DNA from 3 places in the Lelliottia sp. RD5 genome. Region 3 is predicted to be linked to each of the others. Evidence: predicted binding sites of a transcription regulator. Region 3 holds the regulator's gene; each other region holds the start of a gene.
The links. The regulator Fur, encoded in region 3, represses iron uptake genes when iron is present. The targets are predictions, from matches to a motif close to ATAATAATGAGAACNACTATCAA.

Region 1 (8,051 bases), on a different contig from region 3:
TCCTGTTCTTCACGCTGCTGGCGGTGTCCACCGTGGCGGCGCTGCAAACCGTCGGCGCCTTTCTGGTGATCTGTCTGGTGGTGACGCCCGGCGCCACCGCGTGGCTGCTTACCGACCGTTTTCCGCGTCTGCTAATGATTGCGGTGGTGATTGGCAGTCTCACCAGTTTCCTCGGCGCGTGGGCCAGCTATTATCTCGACGGCGCAACGGGCGGCATCATTGTGGTTGCGCAGACGCTGCTGTTCCTGCTGGCGTTTGTCTTTGCGCCTAAGCACGGTCTGCTGGCAAACCGTCGTCGGGCGCGCCAGGTGCGGGAGGTGAAGGAATGATCGCGCTACTTCTTGAACCCTTCCAGTTCGCTTTTATGAACAATGCGATGCTGATTTCACTGATGGTCGCCGTGCCGTGCGCGCTGCTGTCGGTCTTTTTGGTCCTGAAGGGCTGGGCGCTGATGGGCGATGCAATGAGCCATGCGGTGTTCCCGGGCGTGGTGCTGGCCTGGATGCTCGGTCTGCCGCTGGCGATAGGCGCATTTGTGGCGGGATTATTCTGCGCCGTCGCCACGGGATACCTGAAAGATAACAGCCGTATCAAGCAAGATACCGTCATGGGGATCGTGTTTTCCGGCATGTTCGCCGCAGGGTTGATTCTCTATATCGCCGTTAAACCGGAAGTGCATCTCGATCATATTCTGTTTGGCGATATGCTCGGGATCAACGCGATGGATATCACACAGAGCGGTATCGTGGCGGCGCTGATTACGCTGGTCATTGGCCTTAAATGGCGTGATTTTCTTCTCTTCTGCTTTGACTTTCAGCAGGCACAGGTGAGCGGTTTACGCACCCGATGGCTGCACTATGGCCTGCTGTGCATGGTCTCGCTCACCATCGTGGCGACGTTAAAAGCGGTGGGGATTATTTTGTCGATATCGCTACTGATTGCCCCTGGGGCGATAGCGGTGCTGGTCACGACGCGCTTCCACGTCGCGCTGCTGGTGGCGGTACTGATATCCATGCTGGTGTCCGTCAGCGGTGTATATCTGTCATTTTATCTCGACAGCGCGCCTGCGCCGACCATCGTGGTGCTGTTTGCGCTGGTGTTTATCATCACTTTTGTCGTGACCAGCGTGAAGGCTAAGCGGCGGGAAAATGTGACAGCAGAGTGATCACCCGCTCGCCATCGCGCAGCCAGTGAAGTGTAAACGGCGTGCCTTCTTTGAAGCCCGCGAGCGGACGGGTCAGCGCCAGCGTCAGGTTGTCGGCTGTAAGCGCCGCGATGCGGGCGCTGTCAAAACCCATAAGGACATTAACCCTGGGAAACAGCGCTTTAAACACGCTCTCTTTGGCGCTGAATGTCAGCGTGAGCGCCAGCGCAAACGGCAGGGAGGTGCCACGTAAAAGCGTCTCTTCTTCGTGGCTGATAATTCCGTCTTTGATCTCTTGCGCCTCAAGTGCATTCAGGATCTGTTCGCAATCAATCCCCAACAGCTGCTGTGTGTGATTCGACGCGACGGCCAGCGCGCAGGCGGCAGTATGAGTAATACTGCCGACGATCCCCGTTTGCCACAGCGGCTCGCCATTGACGCCTATGCCAGGAATCGCGCGGACACTGAATTCCTGCAACGAATGCGCTGCGGCGATGCGTCCGGCGAGATGTTCTGCTTTACGTTTGCGGGCAGCATGAGCCAGTTGCTGATGGTGCGGCAGCCACAACAAATCGGCGTCACTGAACGTGGCGGGTTCAAACGTGATTTGGTGGACAGTTTGGCGGGCAAGGGAAAAAGTGGTGTGAAGCGTGCGCATGGTTTCCCTTAGTGAAAAAAGCCCCCTTCGGTGGAAGAGGGCTTACAGTTTAAACCTTAAACAATTCGAGTTGTAGGACAAAACGACATTGGCGTTTTGAACAGCGCTTGCGCTGGCCCCGTAGGGGTGAGGCCATCAGGCCGAATCACGCGGCAAGTGAATGAATCCCGATGAGCTTACTCAGGTAAGTGATTCGGGTAAACGAACGCAGCCAACGCACCTGCAACGCGAAGTATGACGGGTCTATCAGAAGTGCGTATTCACGCTCATATACCAGGTTCGACCCGGCTCGTTATAGGTGTACGCGCCTGCGCCGTACATATACGCTCCGGTTTTATCGTTACCGGTAGTCTGCGCATTACCTGCGCGCCACTGGCGTTTGTCGAAGACGTTATCCACGCCGCCGGTCAGGCTAACGTTTTTGGTCACATCCCAGCTCGCGCTCAGGCCCACAATGCTGTACGGGCTGACTTCGTCACTTTCAGAACCTGTTACCGGTTTGCCTTTGTAGTTGTATTTCTTCGGCTGCTGCTTGCCGTACCACGTAAAGGTCGATTGCAGCGACACGTCCTGATGTACCTGCCAGCTCAGCGTGGAGTTCAGCGTGTACTCTGGGATGATCGACAGACGATCGCCGGTCTCTTTGTTCTTACTTTGCAGCATGTAGGTAATGTTGTTGGTCCAGTTCACCGTCTCGGTGACCGGCACATTCAACGTCCCTTCCAGGCCTTCTACGACGGCTTTCGGCACGTTTTCCCACTGATAAATATCGGTTTTGGTTTTGCCGAGAGAGGTCTGATCAATCGGGGCATAGCCGGCTTCGATTTTATCGCGATAATCGTTGCGGAACCACGTCACGCCCGCCATCCAGCCGTCACGTTTGAACTCCAGGCCAATCTCTTTGTTGATACTGGTCTCGGCTTTCAAATCGTCGTTGCCCATCATGTAGCAACCGACGCCGTCACCGCTGGCGTAGCAGCCCTGGCCTTTGCTGTAGAGCAAATAGTTCGGGTTGGTCTGATACAGGCTCGGCGCTTTGTACGCACGCGCAATGCCCATTTTCAGGGTGAAGTCATCGCCCAGGCCCTGAGACAGGTTCAGGGATGGGCTCCAGTTGTTGCCCACAACTGTGTGATGATCGAAGCGCAGCGCCGGCGTCAGCATGGTGCTGTCGGTCAGCTCCATGTTGTTCTCAGCGAACAGGGAGAAGATCTCAGCGCTGGAATACGGGCTGCGATCGTCACTCATACCAGGGATCGTGCCGCCTTGCTGGGCCTGTCCGTTGGAGGACATATCCTTCATGCGCTGCTGATTCCACTCGGTTCCCAGGGTCAGATTTTGATTCACCAGGAAATCGATCGGCAGGTTCACCTCACTGTGCAGCATCACGTCCGACAGATCGGTATCGGTAAACTTATCGCTGTTGAACAACCCTTCCAGGCCACCCGCCAGGCCTTCACCCAGACGTGAGTTGCGGGTGTGTTCGTACTGCGCCCAGTTGCTGGTGGTCACGCCATTATCCCAGCCGCCGTTCCAGGTGACAGCAAAGTTCTGGCGATAAATACGGTTGGTCTCTTTACCGTAGTTTTTCTTCACCAGACCGTTGCTGCTGTTATCGTTGTTGGTGTTCTGGGTGTCGCCTGCGTAGAGGTTATTCTGACGGCTGTAGCCCGCTTCAAACTCCAGCGACTGCATCGGAGCGAAGTCCCAGCGCACCACGCCGTTGACGTCTTTGTTCTCAACCCCTTCACGCCCGGCCGGGAGCGTGTCGGCATACATGCCCGTACGTTCGGACTGATGCCCCTGGTTGATATCCCATGCGTCGGCCTGGGTTTTATCCAGATTGCCGTACAGACGGAAGCTGAACTCTCCGCTCAGCGGGCCGCTCAGGTTAAAGTTGGTGCGTTTTGTCGAACCTTCGTCTTTATGCTCAGGCGCGTTCAGATAGGTATTCCAGGAACCATGCCACTGGTCATCGAATTTTTTGGTGATAATGTTCACCACGCCACCCGCTGCACCGTTACCGTAACGGGCTGCCGCCGGGCCGCGAATCACTTCGATGCTTTCAACCATTTCAGGTGGAACCCAGCCGGTATCGCCGCGGGTATCGCGCTCGCCACGCCAGCCCAGACGGATGGAATTGCGGCTGGTAACAGGTTTGCCGTCAATCAGGATCAGGGTGTTTTCCGGTCCCATGCCGCGAATGTCAATCTGGCGGTTGTTGCCGCGCTGGCCGCTGGTGGAGTTGCCGGTCAGGTTTACGCCTGGCATGGTACGGATGATTTCGGCTACGTCGCGCGCCGGCGGATTTTTACGAATTTCGTCGGCAGTGATTTTAGAAACGCCCGGCGCCTGTAAATTCTGCTCTGCGGCAGTGATCACCATGGTGTCTTCGTGCGAAGCGCTGCTGGCGGTGGCGTCGTCAGCCATCGCGGGCGCTGCAACCCCGTAAATTCCCAGATTGACCAGCAAGGCCAGGGAGTGAATCTTCTTATTCATTGTACGTCCTGCTTTTCAGTGCCGCATCCCCTTGGCTCCATTCCCGAATGGGAGAGGAGGCGGCATGTTGTCACCCGCATATTGCGTAAGCAGCCCTGTCCTCGAGCGCACACAATGCATGGCATGGTTATTTTATGAGCGCGCTTCCCACAGCGCGGGCACTACGCTATTGCAAATGCAAATAGTTATCAATAATATTATCAACAAAATTTGTCCTGAAACAAAATACTGTGAAACATGAGGTTAAGCGGGTGACGACGATAACAACGGGAAGTGAAGCCTGGTGGCAGTCGAAAAACGGTCCTGAATGGACGCGTGAAAAAGACCTTTATCGTGTCACGTTTTGGTGGCGCGATCCGGCTGGCACGGCGCGTTCATCGGCGATAAAACGGGTGTGGATCTACATCACTGGCGTCACCGATCATCATCAAAATGCGCAGCCGCAATCCCTCGAACGTATTCCCGATACCGACGTCTGGCGGTGGCAGGGTGATTTCAGCCCGGAATGGCGCGGCAGTTACTGTTTTATCCCCTCTGAAAACGAACACGATTTTGCCGAAGCGGTCTTCAGCGCCGCCACGCCCGATCGCATGGCGCTGCGCGAAGGATGGCGCAAACTGCTGCCACGCGCGATTTCCGATCCGCTTAACCCGCAAAGCTGGCGCGGTGGCCGCGGGCATCCGGTTTCGGCGCTCGAAATGCCGCACGCACCCGTGCAGCCCGGCTGGAATCACGCTGATACACCGTTTTCACCACCCGAATGTATCGATTGGCACAGCCCACGTCTGGGTAATTCCCGCCGCGTGTGGATTTTTACCACCGGGGATGAAAACCCGGCAGAACGTCCGCTGGCGGTACTGCTCGACGGTCAGTTCTGGGCCGAAAGCATGCCCGTCTGGTCGCCGCTGGCCACACTGACGCAAGAGGGCCAATTGCCGCCCGCGGTGTACGTGCTAATTGATGTTATCGACACCGCGCACCGCAGCCGTGAGCTGCCCTGTAACCCTGATTTCTGGCTGGCGGTACAGGAGGAGTTGCTCCCGCAAATACAGGCGTTAACGCCCTTCAGCGCGCGCGCGGATCGGACTGTGGTCGCCGGGCAAAGTTTTGGCGGCCTGTCGTCACTGTATGCCGCACTCAACTGGCCGCAGCGGTTTGGCTGCGTGCTCAGCCAGTCGGGATCGTACTGGTGGCCGCATCGCGGCGCGGATCAGGACGGGCAACTTATCGAACAACTCAAAGCGGGTGAAAAATCGGCGACGGGCCTGCGTATCGTGCTTGAGGCAGGGCGTCGTGAACCGCTGATTTTCCGCACCAATCAGGCTCTTTACGCCCAACTACAGCATCCGCAGCAAACAGTTTTCTGGCGTCAGGTCGACGGCGGACATGATGCGCTTTGCTGGCGAGGCGGGCTGACGCAGGGGCTAATGACTCTCTGGCAGCCACTCATTCATTAACGCCAGGCAGGCGATTTCTCTCGACAGGAGTTTGTATGGAATTCAGTAATCCCTTCGACAATCCACAGGGGCAATTCGCTATTTTGCAAAATCACCACGGTGAGTACAGTCTGTGGCCGCAGGGGTGCGCATTGCCCGCTGGCTGGCGTGTGATCTGCGAGCCACGATCTCTGCAAGACTGCGAACAATGGCTGACCGAAAACTGGCAGACGCTTGTACCCTCTCATTTTGCGGAGGATAAAGCATGAGCGCGCGTCTTCCTCTCGTGGCGGCCCAGACGGGGATCTGGATGGCGGAGCAGCTTTCAACGTTGCCAAACGCCTGGAGCGTGGCGCACTACACCGAGCTGAACGGCGAAATCAACGCGCCGCTGCTGGCAAAAGCGATAGTGGCGGGCATGATGCAGGCCGATACCCTGCGCACGCGCTTTAGCGAAGACAACGGCGACGTGTGGCAGTGGATTGATGAGACGATGGTTTTCGCTGAGCCGCAAATTGTCGATATGCGTCATCACGCCTCGCCGCACGCGGCGGCGATGGCGCTGATGGAGGCCGATCTTAATCAGAACCTGCGTGTCGACAGCGGCCAGCCGCTGGCATTTCATCAGCTGATTCAGGTGGGCGAAAACAACTGGTTCTGGTATCAGCGTTATCACCATTTAGTGGTCGATGGCTTCAGTTTCCCGGCCATTACCCGCCAGATCGTGAATATTTATCGTGCACTGTCTATGGGCCAACCGACGCCGGAATCACCCTTTACGCCGTTTTCCGAGGTGGTGGACGAATATCAGCGTTATCGCGAAAGCGAGGCGTACCCGCGTGATGGCGCATTCTGGGCCGAGCAGCGCAAACAGCTGCCGCCGCCGGTGTCGCTCTCAGCCGCGCCGCTGCCGGGACGTGCCACCACGACGGATATCTTGCGTCTTAAGCTGACTGCCGATAGCCGCGCGTTTAGCCAGCTTGCCCAGGCATCAGGCCAGGTTCAGCGCACCGATCTGGCGCTGGCGCTGGTCGCGCTGTGGCTGGGGCGTCTGACCGGACGGCTCGATTACGCCGCCGGATTTATCTTTATGCGCCGCATGGGATCGGCGGCGCTCACGGCAACCGGTCCGGTGCTAAACGTCCTGCCGATGGCGGTGAATATTGATCCGCACGAAACGCTGCCGGCGCTGGCGCAGCGTCTGGCGAATCAGCTGAAAAAGATGCGTCGCCACCAGCGTTATGACGCTGAGCAGATTGTTCGCGACAGCGGCCGTGCAGCGGGCGATGAAGCGCTGTTTGGTCCGGTATTGAACGTCAAAGTCTTTGATTATCAACTCGAGCTGGACGGCGTGCAGGCGACAACGCACATGCTGGCGACCGGTCCAGTCAACGATCTGGAGCTGGCGCTGTTCCCGGACGAGCAGGGCGGTTTGAGTATTGAAATTCTGGCGAACAAACAGCGCTACGACGAGGCAACGCTGACGCGACACGTCACGCGCTTGGACAGGCTGCTGGCGCAATTTGCGGCCAACGCTAGCCTGAAATGTGGCGACGCCGAAACTGTCTCGCCGCAGGAATATCAGCAGCTTGAACACATTAACGATACGGGCGTCTCATTGCCGCTCACCACGCTGAGTGCGCTGGTGGCAGAGCAGGCGCAAAAAACGCCGGACGCACCCGCTCTGGCGGATGCCCACATTGAACTCAACTATCGCCAGATGCGCGAGCAGGTGGTGGCGCTGGCGACAACGCTGCGCGAACGCGGCGTGAAGCCGGGCGACAGCGTCGCCGTCGCATTGCCGCGCTCGGTGTTTCTGACCCTGGCGCTGCACGGCATTGTTGAGGCAGGTGCCGCCTGGCTGCCCCTCGACACCGGTTATCCGGACGATCGCCTGCGCATGATGCTGGAAGACGCGCAGCCAACGCTTCTGATCACCACCGACGATCAGCTCCCGCGTTTTAGCGATCTGCCGATTCCGTCGTTTAGTTACAACACACTATTGCCTGCTGCGGGCAGTGAACCACTGGGCCTGTGTGCACCGCAGCAGACCGCGTACATCATCTTTACTTCCGGTTCGACCGGACGCCCGAAAGGGGTAATGGTAGGGCAAACCGCCATCGTCAACCGTCTGCTGTGGATGCAAAACCACTATCCGCTCACCGCTCAGGACGTGGTGGCGCAGAAAACACCCTGCAGCTTTGACGTCTCTGTATGGGAATTTTGGTGGCCGTTTATCGCCGGGGCAAAACTGGTGATGGCCGAGCCAGATGCGCACCGCGATCCGCTCGCGATGCAGCAGTTCTTCGCGCAT
Region 2 (8,051 bases), on a different contig from region 3:
CTTCCTGCAACTTGAATTATTTAGGGTATTGATAGATCTCAAGGCCTTGTCATGAATCAAAAATCCTGGCTGCTCAATCTCAGCCTTCTCAAGACGCATCCGGCGTTTCGCGCCGTTTTTATCGCGCGTTTCATCTCCATTTTATCCCTCGGACTGCTCGGCGTTGCCGTACCGGTGCAAATCCAGGCCATGACGCAATCCAGCTGGCTGGTTGGTTTGTCTGTGACCTTAACGGGCAGCGCGATGTTTATTGGGCTAATGGTCGGCGGGGTGCTGGCGGATCGCCACGAGCGTAAAAAATTGATTCTGCTGGCGCGCGGGACGTGCGGCGTTGGCTTTATTGGCCTGTGCCTGAACGCCATGCTGCCGGAGCCGTCGCTGATCGCGATTTATGCGCTGGGATTATGGGACGGCTTCTTCGCCTCGCTGGGCGTGACGGCACTTCTGGCGGCTACGCCTGCGCTGGTTGGGCGAGAAAATCTGATGCAGGCGGGGGCGATCACCATGCTCACCGTACGTCTCGGATCGGTGATTTCACCGATGGTTGGCGGCCTGTTGCTGGCGACCGGCAACGTGGCGTGGAACTACGGTTTAGCGGCAGCGGGAACCTTTATCACCACGTTAACCCTGCTGCGCTTGCCGCTTTTGCCGCCCCCGCCGCAGCCGCGCGAACACCCGTTGAAATCGTTGATGGCGGCAATTCGTTTTCTGTTTAGCAATCCGCTGATTGGCGGCATCGCCCTGCTGGGCGGGCTGCTGACGATGGCGAGTGCGGTGCGCGTGCTCTATCCGGCGCTGGCGATGGAGTGGCAAATGAGCGCCTCGCAAATTGGCCTGCTGTATGCGGCGATCCCACTCGGTGCGGCATTTGGCGCGCTGACCAGTGGCAATCTGGCACACAGTGCGCGCCCGGGGCTGATTATGCTCTCTGCAACCGTCGCCTCGTTTATCGCCATCGCTTTCTTTAGCCTGATGCCGTTTTGGGCGCTGGGCGTGGTGTGCCTGGCGCTGTTTGGCTGGCTGAGCGCAGTGAGTTCGTTGCTGCAATACACCCTGATTCAGACGCAAACGCCGGAAGGGATGCTGGGGCGCATCAACGGTTTATGGACGGCGCAGAACGTGACGGGCGATGCGATTGGGGCGGCGATCCTGGGCGGGCTTGGCGTGATTATGACGCCGGTGGCATCAGCCAGCAGCAGTGGATTTGTGCTGGCGATTGTCGGTGTGATTTTGCTGATAACCCTGGCGGAGCTGCGCCGATTCCGTCAGGAAGTGGTGTTGAAGGATAGTGCGGCCTGATGCCCTCTCCCCGGTCCTCTCCCTGGTGAGAGGAAGACAACACTAAAACGGCAACTGAGTTGCCGTTTTTTTTACCTTGCGCGGCTTGATACCTTCTCCCACAGGAAGAGGGAGAAAAGACTAAAACGGCAATCCAGTTGCCGTTTTGTTTTTACTTTTCAGCCCGATGCCCTCACCCAAAAAAGGAGAGGGTATATTTCGTATTTACTTGAACAACGCGTTTACACGTTCCAGCACCAGAATGGCGCTGTAATAATCCAGGCGGAAGGTCTCCGTACCCAGCGCCCAGACGCGTTTGTTTTGCACCGCAGGCAGATGCGCCAGCAGCGGATTAGCGTAGATCGCATCGACATCTTTCTGGTCGCCCGCAAACAAAAATAGCCCTTGTCCATTCAGCCCTGCCGCCAGATTCTCACCACCCAACTGGATAATGTCGTGGCGTTTACCCTGGCTCTTTGAGGTGTTCAGTCCAGCAGGCAGCTCAGCCAGCTGGAATCCGAGCTGTTGCAGGAATTTGCCCTGCGCCGATTCCGCGGTCCACAGGTTCGCGCTGTGCGCGGCGGCGGTGTAAACAAGCGCATTCACCGGCTGCGGCGGGAGTTTCATCTGCTGCTTCACCAACGTCAGCTGTTGATCAAATTCGGCGATACGCGCGGCGGCCTGCTTTTCGTGTCCGGTCAGCGTGCCGAGTTGAGTCAGCAGTTCCTGCCAGCTTTTGTCGTCATAATTGATGACAAGCGTCGGCGCGATAGTGGAGAGCTGATCGTAAAGCGCCATGGCAGAATCTCCGCCGGTCGCGCTGATCAGAATCAGATCCGGCATTTGCGCGGCAACGGCTTCAGCGCTTGGCTCGCCGATATAGAGACGCGAAACCTGCCGTTTTTTGGCGATATCCCCCCACTGGCGCATAAATCCTTGCGCATCCGCCACGCGGTTGTTCGGCGTCGTCGCGCCGCTGGCCACAACCGGCGCGTCAATGGCCAGCAGCGAACCGGTCAGCGTGACGCTGGTAGACACAATGCGCGTCGGCTTGCTTTCCAGGGTATGAACGCCACGGCTGTCGGTGACCTGACGGGGCCAGTCTGCGGCGATGGCTGAGGTTAGTCCTAAAACAAAAAGGCCTGCCAACAGCAGGGCGTGACGACAAACAGCAGGGCATTTCACAAAGCGACATCCTGTTTTTGCGGAGGTTAATGCTTCTCATTTTCATAAATGCGGCGAAGGGATGCAAGCAATAGTCGCACAAGTTGCGCTGTCGGCGGTTGACACCGTCGCGCTCTGCTATTAGGTTAGCCATCGAAAATATAAATGATAATTATTCTTACTGCGTTTATCATTTTAGGAGGATGATATGGATACGTCATTGGCTGAGGAAGTTCAACACACCGCGACCACGCTGCAATCAGACAGCTTTTTCTTTATGTCGCCGAACCGCAGTTTCACCACATCTGGCTGTTTTGCCCGTTTTTCGGAGTCCGCAGCAGGCGGCGACGATCCGGCTGGCGCCTTCCAGCAAAAGCTGGCGCAGGCCTTCAATGACGCTAAAGCCAGCGGGATTTCGCATCCCATTATGGTGGGCGCCATTCCGTTTGATACCCGCAAACCTTCGTCACTGTTTATTCCGCAAAGCTGGCAAACTTTTTCGCGTCCGGCGCGACAGAAATCCGCACGCTACCATTCCGGCGCGCAGGAGTTGACGGTCGTAAGCCGCACGGAAATCCCACCGCAGCCCGTATTTGAAGAGATGGTCGCCCGCGCCGCCGCCCTCACTGCGACGCCGCAGGTCAATAAAGTGGTGCTCTCGCGGCTGATTGATATCGCCACCGATCGGCACATCGACAGCGGTGCGTTGCTGGAACGCCTGATCGCGCAAAACCCGGCAAGTTTTAACTTCCACGTTCCGCTCGAAGACGGCGGTGTGCTGCTGGGGGCGAGCCCTGAGCTGCTGCTGCGCAAAGAGGGGGCACATTTCAGCTCGCTGCCGCTGGCCGGCTCTGCGCGTCGTCAGCCCGACGATATGCTGGATCGCGAAGCCGGAAACAAACTGCTGGCCTCTGAAAAAGACCGCCACGAACACGATCTTGTGACGCAGGCGATGAAAACCGTGCTGGAACAACGCAGCCATAAGCTGGCAATGCCGTCTTCACCGCAGCTGATCACCACGCCTACGCTCTGGCATCTGGCAACGCCGATTGAAGGCGAAGCGCGGGAAAATGAAAATGCCCTGACGCTGGCCTGTCTGCTGCACCCGACGCCTGCGCTGAGCGGTTTCCCGCATCAGGCCGCTAAAGAAATTATTGCCTCTCTGGAGCCGTTTGACCGCGAACTGTTCGGCGGGATCGTCGGCTGGTGCGACAGCGAAGGCAACGGAGAATGGGTCGTAACGATCCGCTGTGCGCGCCTCCATGAAAACACGGTTCGCCTGTTTGCTGGTGCGGGCATTGTCCCGGCCTCATCACCCGTCGGCGAATGGCGCGAAACCGGCGTCAAACTCTCCACCATGCTCAACGTTTTTGGTTTGCACTGAGGAATAATCATGACGCTTCCCTTTACCCGTTGGCCTGAGGAATTTGCCCGGCGCTACCGTGAAAAAGGCTACTGGCAAGATGTGCCGCTGACCGACATTTTGACGCGTCATGCTGACAGCGACGCGACGGCAGTTTTCGACGGCGAGCGGCAGTACACCTACCGTCAGCTTCACCAGGCAGTGAATAACCTCGCGTCCGCACTGCAGGCGCAGGGGATTAAGCGCGGCGAAACGGCGCTGGTGCAACTGGGCAACGTGGCCGAGTTTTACATCACTTTCTTTGCCCTGCTGCAGGCGGGCGTCGCCCCCGTGAATGCGCTTTTTAGCCATCAACGCAGCGAGCTGAACGCGTACGCACTTCAAATTGCGCCCGCGCTGGTGATTGCCGATCGCCAGCATGCGCTGTTTGCGGACGATGATTTCCTGAATACGTTTGTCGATGAACACCGCTCCGTGCGCGTGGTGCTGCTGCGCGGTGATAACGGTGAACACGCGCTGGAGACGGCCATTGCGCGTCCGGCGGACAACTTTATCGCCAGCCCGACGCCTGCCGATGAAGTGGCGTTTTTCCAGCTTTCTGGCGGGAGCACCGGCACGCCAAAGCTGATCCCGCGCACGCATAACGACTACTACTACAGCATTTTGCGCAGCAACGAAGTGTGCGGCATTACGGCTGAAACGCGCTACCTGAACGCGCTGCCCGCAGCGCACAACTTTGCGATGAGTTCTCCGGGATCGCTGGGCGTATTTATGGCGGGTGGGTGCGTGGCGCTGGCGAACGATCCGAGCGCCACGCTTTGCTTCCCACTGATTGAAAAACACCAGCTCAACGTTGCGTCTTTGGTTCCTCCTGCGGTCAGCCTGTGGTTGCAGGCCATCGCGGAAGGAGCGGGTAACGCTCAACTGGCGTCGCTGACGCTATTACAGGTGGGCGGAGCACGACTTTCTGCCACGCTTGCGGCGCGCATTCCGGCGGAAATTGGCTGTCAGCTGCAGCAGGTTTTTGGCATGGCGGAAGGGCTTGTGAACTACACCGCGCTCGACGACACCCCGGAGCGCATCATGAACACTCAAGGCCGTCCAATGTGCCCGGATGACGAAGTGTGGGTGGCAGATGAAAACGGACAACCGCTGCCGCGCGGTGAAGTCGGGCGTTTGATGACGCGCGGGCCGTACACCTTCCGTGGCTATTTCAACAGCCCGGAACACAATGCCAGCGCTTTTGATGCCGACGGTTTTTACTGCTCCGGCGATCTGATCTCCATCGACGAGCAGGGTTACATCACCGTGCAGGGGCGTGAAAAAGATCAGATCAACCGTGGCGGCGAGAAGATCGCAGCGGAAGAGATCGAGAATTTACTGCTGCGTCACGAATCGGTGATCCACGCGGCGCTGGTCAGCATGGAAGACAGCCTGCTGGGCGAAAAAAGCTGCGCGTATCTGGTGGTGAAAAAGCCCCTGCGCGCGGTGGACGTGCGTCGTTTCCTGCGCGAGCAGGGGATTGCTGAATTCAAACTGCCGGACAGGGTCGAGAGCGTGGATGCGCTGCCGCTGACACCGGTCGGGAAAGTAGACAAGAAACAATTGCGCCTGTGGCTCGCTGAACGCGCCCAGGGCTGAGGAACTGATTATGGCGATTCCAAAATTAACCGGTTACGCGCTGCCGACGGCCGCTCAACTGCCGAACAATAAAGTGAACTGGGCGTTCGAGCCCGAGCGCGCCGCGCTGCTGATCCACGACATGCAGGAATATTTCCTCAACTTCTGGGGCGAAAGTTGCCCGATGATGGAGCAAGTGGTGGCGAACATCGCGCAACTTCGCGATTACTGCAAAAAGCACAATATTCCGGTCTATTACACCGCGCAGCCAAAAGAGCAGAGTGACGAAGACCGTGCGTTGCTGAACGACATGTGGGGGCCGGGGCTAACCCGTTCGCCGGAGCAGCAGCGTATCGTATCGGAACTGACGCCTGACGAAGCCGACACCGTGCTGGTGAAATGGCGCTACAGCGCGTTCCACCGCTCGCCGCTGGAGCAGATGCTCAAAGAGACGGGCCGCAATCAGCTGATGATCACCGGCGTTTACGCGCACATCGGTTGCATGACGACCGCCACCGACGCCTTTATGCGTGATATTAAGCCGTTCTTTATCGCCGACGCGCTGGCCGATTTCAGCCGCGAAGAGCATCTCATGTCGTTGAACTACGTGGCGGGCCGCACCGGACGCGTGGTGATGACAGACGAGCTGCTGCCGTCCGTACCCGCCAGCAAAGAGGCGCTACGTGCCGTGATTCTGCCGCTGCTGGACGAATCTGACGAGCCGATGGACGACGAAAACCTGATTGATTATGGTCTCGACTCCGTGCGCATGATGGCGCTGGCTGCCCGCTGGCGTAAAGTTCACGGCGATATCGATTTCGTGATGCTGGCAAAAAATCCGACCCTCGATGCCTGGTGGGCGCTGCTGTCCCGCGAGGTGAAGTGATGGCTGGATTCGATTTTACCGGTAAAACCGTCTGGGTGACGGGCGCGGGTAAGGGCATTGGCTACGCCACGGCGCTGGCATTTGTCGAGGCCGGCGCGCAGGTAACTGGCTTCGATCTCGCGTTCCCGGCCAACGATTATCCGTTTGTGACAGAAACGCTGAACGTGGCGGACGCGTCGCAGGTGAATGACGTTTGCGAGCGCTTACTGAGAAATATTGAACGTCTGGACGTGCTGGTCAATGCGGCGGGAATTTTGCGCATGGGCGCAACCGATCGGCTGTCGCAGGACGACTGGCAGCAGACCTTTGCGGTAAACGTTGGTGGGGCGTTTAACCTGTTCCAGCAGACGATGGGCCAGTTCCGTCGCCAGCAGGGCGGGGCGATCGTCACCGTGGCCTCTGACGCCGCACATACCCCGCGCATCGGGATGAGCGCGTACGGCGCCTCGAAAGCCGCGTTGAAAAGCCTGGCACTGACCGTGGGTCTTGAGCTGGCGGGCAGCGGCGTGCGGTGTAACATCGTCTCGCCAGGATCGACTGATACCGACATGCAGCGCACGCTCTGGGTAAGCGACGATGCCGAACAGCAGCGCATTCGAGGTTTTGGCGAGCAGTTTAAGCTGGGTATTCCGCTCGGCAAAATTGCGCGTCCGCAGGAGATCGCCAGCACGATTTTGTTCCTCGCTTCAGACCACGCCAGCCACATCACGCTGCAGGACATCGTGGTGGATGGCGGCTCAACGCTGGGGGCGTAATGATCTGGAAACGTCACTTATCGCTTGAAGAACTTAACGCTACCAGTCTGAACACAATGGTGGCGCATCTGGGCATGGTTTACACGCGCATCGGCGACGACACCCTGGAAGCCGAAATGCCGGTGGATGCGCGTACACATCAGCCGTTTGGCCTGCTGCACGGCGGGGCATCCGCGGCGCTGGCGGAAACGCTCGGTTCGATGGCCGGTTTTCTGATGACTCGCGACGGGCAAAACGTGGTGGGGACCGAGCTGAACGCGACCCACCATCGCGCGGTATCGCAGGGAAAAGTGCGCGGCGTTTGTCAGCCGCTGCATCTTGGACGGCAGAACCAGAGCTGGGAAATCGTGATTTTCGACGAACAGGGACGCCGCTGCTGCACCTGTCGGTTGAGCACGATGGTGCTGGGGTAGTGGGTGCGGTTTGATGCCCTCACCCTAACCCTCTCCCACGGGAGAGGGAATCGCTTGTGCGGTGTTCTGCTCCTCCCGTAAACCAAAAATGCGCTCTGCTTTTCTCCCTCTCTCACGGGAGAGGGAATCGCTCGTGCGGGGTTTTGTTCCTTCTGTAAAACAAAAAGCGCTCCGCTTTTCTCCCTCTCCCCTGGAGAGAGGGAATCGCTCGTGCGGTGTTCTGCTCTTCCCGTAAAACAAAATGTGCTCTGCTTTTCTCCCTATTCCCTGGAGAGAGGGAATCGCTCGTGTGGTGTTCTGATCTTCCCGTAAAACAAAAAGCGCTCTGCTTTTTTCCCTCTCCCCTGGAGAGAGGGAATCGCTCGTGCGGTGTTCTGCTCTTCCCGTAAAACAAAATGCGCTCTGCTTTTTTGCCTCTCCCACGGGGAGAGGGAATCGCTCGTGCGGTGTTCTGCTCCTCCCGTAAAACAAAAATGCGCTCTGCTTTTCTCCCTCTCCCTTGGGGAGAGGGTTGGGGTGAGGGGCAAACATCAACTCAGTGCTATTTTCCATCCTGGCACTCGCTAAAGTGA
Region 3 (8,051 bases):
TAAACCGGCTTTCTGAATCGCTGCGATATCCACGATATCCGCCAGCCCTTCGATAAACGGCTGAACCAGATCGATCTCTTTCACGTGACCAGAAGCCATCGCGGCATCCAGAGAAATACGTTTAACACCTTTCAGACCATCCGCCAGCAGCGCGTTCGCACGGTCTTCCACCACTTTGGTGACGTTGGTATCAGCCGGGCCGCCGTTAGGTGGGTTGTATTTGATACCGCCATCATCCGGTGGATTGTGCGATGGCGTGATAACGATACCGTCCGCCTGCGCGCCGCCTTTTTTGTTGTGCACCAGAATAGCATTCGAGACCGCAGGCGTTGGCGTATAGCCGTTGTCTTCCTGGATAACGACATCCACACCATTCGCTGCCAGCACTTCCAGTACGGAGATGAAGGCCGGTTCGGACAGCGCATGAGTATCTTTACCGACGAAGCACGGACCGGTAATACCATTTTTGGCGCGTTCTTCAGCGATGGCCTGAGCAATGGCCAGAATATGCGGTTCGTTAAAGCTGTGGCGCGCCGCGCCGCCGCGGTGGCCAGACGTACCAAACTTCACTGCGTGTTCTGCGTTGCCCACTTCCGGCTTCAATACATAGTACTGAGCGGTAAGCTGAGCGACGTTAATCAAATCGCTTTGTTGCGCAGGCTGACCCGCGCGTTCGTGATTTGCCATTGCCTGGTCCTTCTTATGCAAGGGTTAAATTGTACCGCAAACCTTTTCAATCAATTCCGCCGGGAATTGCATTGATTGCATGATGTGTTCGACCATGCTGCATTTGCGTCCGGTGTTGGTATTGGTGATGACCCAATAAGGGGTACCCGGAACCTGTTTTGGTTTGGTTTGGTTACCGTTTTGAATCAGCGTCTGCTCATCCGCCGCGAAGTACACGCGCGTACGGCCGTGAAGCGACTCGGTCGCCTCTGCAAACGCTTTGTTATCCAGTGAATAAAGTGTAGTCAGCACCAGCAGAAAACGGTTAACCGCTTTCTTTTGCTCTGCATATTCGTCGGAGAGCAGCAGTTCACGCACAGCACGCACTTTGTCTTTAACCGGCGCAACGGTTTTAGCTTCCGCCACGACGTTTGACGCGCGAACCTCTTTCGAAACCGGAGTTGCAGGCTGTGAAGCGGCAGAAAATTTCAGCATGCGACGTAAAATGTCGGACGCACTCTCGCCAATATGTCGCGTGTGGCTGGCAATATACGCATAGAGCTCATCATCAACTTCGATTGTTTTCATCTTAATCCAGTGCAATATCTTATCTGAATACAAGTCGTTGGGATTATAGGGGCTAATCCCAACCGCGGATAGGGTCAAGCCAGGGTGGCGGCAAAAGTCAGAATAAACTGGATCCTTGCAGCCGGGCGGCAGAATGGTCAACATAATACCCTAACCTGACATACGTAAAAAAAGAACTTTGCCATGAAATTGAATAGCCGAGCGCAATCTGCACAATCGCCGAACAATAATTCTCCCATCGTACTGGTTCACGGGCTTTTTGGCAGCCTCGATAATTTGGGCGTGCTCGCGCGCGATCTGGTTACCGATCACAATATTCTGCAGGTCGATATGCGCAACCATGGGGTTTCACCGCGCGATCCAGAGATGACGTATGCGGCGATGGCCCAGGATCTGCTGGATACGCTCGATGCGAATAACATCGAAAAAGCGACGCTGATTGGCCATTCAATGGGCGGTAAAGCGGTGATGGCCCTGACGGCGATTGCGCCAGAGCGTATTAACCAGCTGGTGGTGATTGATGTGGCACCTGTGGATTACGATGTGCGTCGCCACGACGAAATTTTTGCGGCGATCAATGCCGTCACTGAAGCCAATGCGAAAACCCGTCAGCAGGCTGCGGCGATTATGCGCGAGCATTTAGATGAAGAAGGCGTGGTGCAGTTTCTGCTGAAGTCGTTCGTCGAGGGCGCGTGGCGGTTTAACGTCCCGGTTCTGTGGGATCAATACGATAACATTGTTGGCTGGCAGCCAATTCCAGCCTGGCAGGCCCCTACGCTCTTTATTCGCGGCGGCAATTCACCGTATGTCACAGAAGCCTATCGCGATACGCTGCTGGCGCAATTCCCGCAGGCGCGTGCGCATGTGATTGCCGGTGCAGGCCACTGGGTTCACGCCGAAAAACCGGACGCGGTGCTGCGCGCCATCCGCCGTTATCTCTCTGAGAACGCGATTTGATTAAAATGTCAGCGACTGGACACCTGTTGGCCTCCAGTCGTTGGCGTGCTGATATCAGTAATGTATGATGTCGCGCTCATCGCCCCGGCAATAGCAGGGCCGCTCGTTTTCCCCGAAGTCTCTGAATCATGGCCAAAGAACAAACGGACCGTACGACATTAGATCTGTTCGCGACTGAACGTCGACCGGGACGACCTAAAACCAATCCGCTTTCGCGCGATGAACAGTTGCGCATCAATAAGCGAAACCAGCTTAAACGCGACAAAAGTCGTGGGCTTAAACGCGTCGAGTTAAAACTCAATGCGGACGCAGTCGACGCCCTAAGCGAACTGGCTGAGGCCCGTGAAATCAGCCGCAGCGAGCTGATCGAAGAGATGCTTATGCTGCAACTGCAGGCATTGCGCCATTCACAGTAAAAGTCTGAAAAATCGCCCTTACCCCACTTTCATGTAGCACAGAGTGCAGTCCCGCGTGATAGCTGTTTCCGCTGACTTCTCTGTTCTGCTATGATTGCCCTTATCCGTGGACAATTTGTGCCACCATACCATTAAGTTTCAAGAGGTTATTTTACTCATGGCAATCATCGGCATTTTCTTCGGCAGCGATACCGGTAATACCGAAAACATCGCAAAAAACATTCAAAAACAGCTAGGTAAAGACGTTGCCGACGTCCATGACATTGCGAAGAGCAGTAAAGAAGATCTCGAAGGTTACGATATTCTGCTGCTGGGCATTCCAACCTGGTACTACGGCGAAGCACAGTGTGACTGGGACGATTTCTTCCCAACGCTGGAAGAAGTCGACTTTAACGGTAAGCTGGTCGCGCTGTTCGGTTGCGGTGACCAGGAAGATTACGCAGAGTACTTCTGTGATGCGCTGGGCACCATTCGCGACATCATCGAACCGCGCGGCGCGGCGATTGTCGGTCATTGGCCAACGGCGGGTTATCACTTTGAAGCGTCTAAAGGCCTTGCGGATGACGATCATTTTGTGGGCCTGGCGATTGACGAAGACCGTCAACCAGAACTCACCGCAGAACGCGTAGACAAATGGGTTAAGCAGATCCGCGAAGAACTTCACCTCGACGATATCCTGAATGCCTGATTGATCGTGCGGCGCTGCAAAACTGTTGCGCCGCATTGATAGGTAATTCCAATTAAAATAATTGCTACAAATTTTTAACTTTTGCTTTCATACCTGTACAATATCCCAGGTTAAAGTGGATGCCTTCGCTCAACTTTGTTGGCGATACCACGTTTTTATAAGCATACTTTGCTTGAGACTTGCAGTTTTCATTTAGGCATGGCAGTTCTATAATGAAACGCATTATCCCAAGTGCATTTTCTGTCACTTCTTCTTTAGAAGTGAATCGTTTAGCAACAGGACAGATTCCGCATGACTGACAACAATACCGCATTAAAGAAGGCTGGCCTGAAAGTTACGCTTCCTCGTTTAAAAATTCTGGAAGTACTGCAAGGGCCGGACAATCACCATGTCAGTGCGGAAGACTTGTATAAACGTCTGATCGACATGGGCGAAGAGATTGGCCTGGCGACCGTTTATCGCGTTCTGAACCAATTTGATGACGCCGGGATTGTCACCCGTCATAATTTTGAAGGCGGTAAATCCGTTTTCGAACTGACACAACAGCATCACCACGATCACCTCATCTGCCTGGATTGCGGCAAGGTGATTGAATTTAGCGATGAATCTATCGAATCTCGTCAGCGTGAGATTGCCACTCGTCATGGTATCCGTCTGACCAACCACAGCCTGTACCTCTACGGTCACTGTGCTGAAGGCGATTGCCGCGAAAACGATCACGCGCACGACACCAAATAATCGTCTTGCATACTCTGAGCCAACCTGACGGTTGGCTTTTTTTTGCCTGCTAGACCTGCTAAAAATAAAAAACCCGGTTGTGCGCCATCCAACTCGCATCAGGATGGCGCACAACCGGGCGTGGCAAAAGAGAATTACTTAGTGTTATTGCTGCGAATCTCCTGCCAGATCTTGTCACAACGCTTTGCCACTTCCTGATCATTGCCGGTTTGACGCGCCTGAATACAGGCCTGGTAATCCAGCACCCGCACATTTTCCTGCGTCGCAAACTGCTCGTGCGCTTTCTCTTTTTTCAGCACATTCAGCACGCTCTGGCAGGCTTCAATTTTTTCTGGCGATCCTTCGGCGGTGTTAATACAGGCGCTGTAGGCCTCTTTCAGTCGTGAGTCTTCTTTTGGTGCTTGCGGCTGTGCGCAGGCGACCAGTCCCGATGCAAGCATCGCGACGATAACACATTTTTTCAACATATCAGTCTCCATTCCGGCGGGATGGGGGAATCATCCCGCCGGCGTGTTCATCAGAAAATGGTGAAGGGTGCGATGACCATGAATTTCACGTCACGCTCGTCCTGGAAGATGTTGCCGTAACCGCCCGAGTAGCTTGGAATGTCGGAATGGTTGTCGTATTGAGTGAAGTGCAGTTTAAACATCGTGCCCTTCGCGCGACCGTCCTGAAGGGTGTAGATGGCATCGAGGCTGTATGAGGATTCTTTCAGGCGATAGTTCGGATCGTAGTAAGCGTCCGGCGTCGCCATATCCGCAGGTTTTGCGTCCCATGCATACGCGTAAGATGCGCCAACTGCCCAGCCCGGCAGATTCCAGTTTTTCAGGTCATACATGGCACCGAAGAATACGGCTTTCTCGCCATCGGCGTTGAAATCCGAACGGTTATCCCACCAGATATCCAGGCGACCATTTGAAGATGCGTAGGTCGGCGTCATACGCTGCAGGAAGTAGCCCTGCTGACCTTCGGCCTTCACGTATGTCCCTTCCAGGCGTAAATCAACCTGCCCGATTTTGTAGCCAAAGGTCAGCGCCTGAAGCCATGCCGTGCCGTCATACAGATCGTTCACACCGCCATCGCTGACTTTGTCACGCGTACCGTAGAACTGATAACTGGTCGACAGCGGGCCGCCAACGATATCGAATTTATAGCTGGCTTTGGCGAAGTACTGATCCACGTATCCTTCTGCCTGACCAAACGCCGCTTCCAGCACTAAATCGTTTTTAAAGTCATATTTCGCCCCTAACGAGTGGAGATACTCGACTTTGGTTTTCTTGTCATTCTGGTAGAACTTGTCCATCTCAAGGTGCCATGGCGCTTTATATTCGTTGGTCCACATATAGGAGAAACTCAACGCGCCCGCATCGCCATAGTCAAAGTTTGCTCCGGCTTCAGCGCCCTGATACGTCCCTGGCATAAAGCTCCAGTGTGGGGCTAACAGCGTCTGACCGGTTGGCTGAATATAGCCACCGCGTGCCCAAACCGGACCGTATTTGAATTTAGCGGCCGCTTTGTAGAGGCTGATTCCACTCTTATCACCCGACCAGTCTTCTTTGTAGGCTTTGTTACTGGAGGAGAACGCAATTTCGTTCGGGTGGGCGCTGTCGCCATTTTCCGCCATCTCGATGGCAGTAAACGCCGCAATATCCAGCCCGAACATGTCCGCAGCGTAACCAGACTGGAAATCAAGATTGGCGTTCCAGGTGGAATGGGACAGGTTGGTTTTGTATTTGTCTTCGGTGACGTCTTTACGGTCACGTTCACGCTGCCAGTAATAGATACCGCCCGTGAGCGTGGAATCATCGATAAAGCCTGCTGCCTGAGCCTGCGGAGAAGCGATAAAGCCAGACATTGCTGTCACACCGGCAATAGCCAGCGCCAGCGCACTACGTTTGCCACTGAACGTACGCATAGTTGTTCCTCTTTGACGAATTAAAGCGCCTTAAACGGCGAAAAATCTAAAAAGACCAAACGGTCAGGGGTAGTTATAAATACCCTCGAATTAACTACCGTCTGTAGACTATTTTTCGCGACGCGAATTATCAATGCTTTTCAGTGGGCAAAATGCAGGATTATGACGAAGTGCACATAATTGGTAGTGATTTGTAACATATACATCAGGAAGGGTTTTGTCATTAAAAAATCAACTAAATTCAATCACTAATAATTATTGATAGCGATTACACCGTTTTATTCTACTCTTCTCATACGCATCAAATTTTATTTAATAAAATAAGTAGCAGCTCATTGACCTTATTTTTAGGCATCTTTTTTTTCGATGAAATACTAACAGCCTGATCGACAAGCAAAAAAAACGCCGCAATATGCGGCGTTTGTCTCTCATTGACCTGGATTACTCGCCAGCTTTCGCCCAGGTGTCACGCAGACCGACCGTACGGTTAAAGACCAGTTTGGTAGCGGTTGCATAACGGCTGTCGAGACAGAAGTAGCCTTCACGCTCAAACTGGTAAGCCTTGCCGGCTTCAGCATTTTTCAGTGACGGCTCAGCGTAGCCCTGTTTGATCAGCAGTGATTCCGGATTGATCGTCGCCAGGAAATCTTCCGCAGCGCCCGGATTCGGCACGCTGAACAGACGATCGTAAAGACGAATTTCAACCGGCAGCGCGTGCGCAGCGCTGACCCAGTGAATAACGCCTTTCACTTTACGGCCATCCGCCGGATCTTTGCTGAGGGTTTCGGCGTCATAGCTGCAGAAAATCGTCGTGATATTGCCTTCTGCGTCCTTTTCTACGCGTTCAGCTTTGATCACGTAGGCATTGCGCAGGCGCACTTCTTTGCCCATCACCAGACGTTTGTACTGTTTGTTGGCTTCTTCGCGGAAATCGGCGCGGTCGATCCAGAGTTCTGCGCTGAATGGCACTTCGCGGCTACCCATTTCCGGTTTGCTCGGATGGTTAGGCATCGTCACCAGCTCGCTTTCGCCCTGCGGATAGTTTTCGATAACCAGTTTAACCGGATCGATAACGGCCATTGCGCGCGGCGCGTTTTCGTTCAAATCTTCGCGAATACAGGATTCCAGCGACGCCATCTCGATGGTGTTGTCTTGCTTGGTCACGCCGATACGCTTGATGAATTCGCGGATAGAGGAGGCGCTGTAACCACGGCGACGCAGACCGGAAATGGTCGGCATACGCGGGTCATCCCAGCCTTCAACGTGCTTGTCTGTCACCAGCAGGTTCAGCTTACGCTTAGACATCACGGTGTATTCCAGATTCAGACGAGAGAACTCGTACTGACGCGGATGCACAGGAATGGTGATGTTATCCAGCACCCAGTCGTACAGACGACGGTTGTCCTGGAATTCCAGCGTACACAGAGAGTGCGTGATGCCTTCCAGCGCATCGCTGATGCAATGGGTGAAGTCGTACATCGGGTAGATGCACCACTTGTTGCCGGTCTGGTGGTGTTCGGCAAATTTGATACGGTACAGAACCGGATCGCGCATCACGATGAAAGGCGATGCCATGTCGATTTTGGCACGCAGACACGCTTTACCTTCTTCGAAACCACCGGCACGCATTTTTTCGAACAGTGCGAGGTTTTCTTCGACGCTGCGATCGCGGTATGGGCTGTTTTTGCCCGGCGCAGTCAGCGAGCCGCGATATTCACGAATTTCGTCAGCAGACAGTTCGTCAACGTAGGCCAGGCCTTTATTGATCAGCTCCACCGCATAGGCAAAGAGCTGATCAAAATAGTCTGAAGAGTAGCAAATGTCGCCTGACCAGTTGAATCCTAGCCACTGCACATCTTTTTTAATGGACTCAACGTATTCGATGTCTTCTTTTACTGGGTTGGTGTCATCGAAACGCAGGTTGCATTGGCCCTGATAGTCTTGCGCAATGCCAAAGTTCAGGCAGATGGATTTCGCATGGCCAATGTGCAGGTAGCCATTAGGCTCCGGCGGAAAACGGGTATGCACCGTGGTGTGCTTACCACTGGCCAGATCTTCATCGATGATCTGACGAATAAAGTTA

Region 1: a site for Fur is predicted at 4,477-4,499, ahead of fes (enterochelin esterase). Genes of this name have one in related genera too.
Region 2: a site for Fur is predicted at 2,487-2,509, ahead of fepB (Fe2+-enterobactin ABC transporter substrate-binding protein). Genes of this name have one in related genera too.

The regions. Positions count from the first base shown of each region.
Region 1 is NZ_JBVYHQ010000004.1:307,906-315,956, forward strand. It holds gene sitC (iron/manganese ABC transporter permease subunit SitC) at 1-329, shown strand, start outside; gene sitD (iron/manganese ABC transporter permease subunit SitD) at 326-1,165, shown strand; gene entD (enterobactin synthase subunit EntD) at 1,134-1,802, opposite strand; gene AC0LWE_RS15585 (TonB-dependent siderophore receptor) at 2,049-4,301, opposite strand; gene fes (enterochelin esterase) at 4,553-5,758, shown strand; gene AC0LWE_RS15595 (MbtH family protein) at 5,794-6,006, shown strand; gene entF (enterobactin non-ribosomal peptide synthetase EntF) at 6,003-8,051, shown strand, end outside.
Region 2 is NZ_JBVYHQ010000004.1:321,275-329,325, forward strand. It holds gene entS (enterobactin transporter EntS) at 52-1,299, shown strand; gene fepB (Fe2+-enterobactin ABC transporter substrate-binding protein) at 1,504-2,463, opposite strand; gene entC (isochorismate synthase EntC) at 2,651-3,826, shown strand; gene entE ((2,3-dihydroxybenzoyl)adenylate synthase EntE) at 3,836-5,446, shown strand; gene AC0LWE_RS15640 (isochorismatase) at 5,457-6,311, shown strand; gene entA (2,3-dihydro-2,3-dihydroxybenzoate dehydrogenase EntA) at 6,311-7,066, shown strand; gene entH (proofreading thioesterase EntH) at 7,066-7,479, shown strand.
Region 3 is NZ_JBVYHQ010000001.1:1,470,991-1,479,041, forward strand. It holds gene pgm (phosphoglucomutase (alpha-D-glucose-1,6-bisphosphate-dependent)) at 1-687, opposite strand, end outside; gene seqA (replication initiation negative regulator SeqA) at 712-1,254, opposite strand; gene ybfF (esterase) at 1,438-2,211, shown strand; gene ybfE (LexA regulated protein) at 2,340-2,627, shown strand; gene fldA (flavodoxin FldA) at 2,785-3,315, shown strand; gene fur (ferric iron uptake transcriptional regulator) at 3,607-4,053, shown strand; gene chiQ (ChiQ/YbfN family lipoprotein) at 4,188-4,517, opposite strand; gene chiP (chitoporin ChiP) at 4,571-5,968, opposite strand; gene glnS (glutamine--tRNA ligase) at 6,410-8,051, opposite strand, start outside.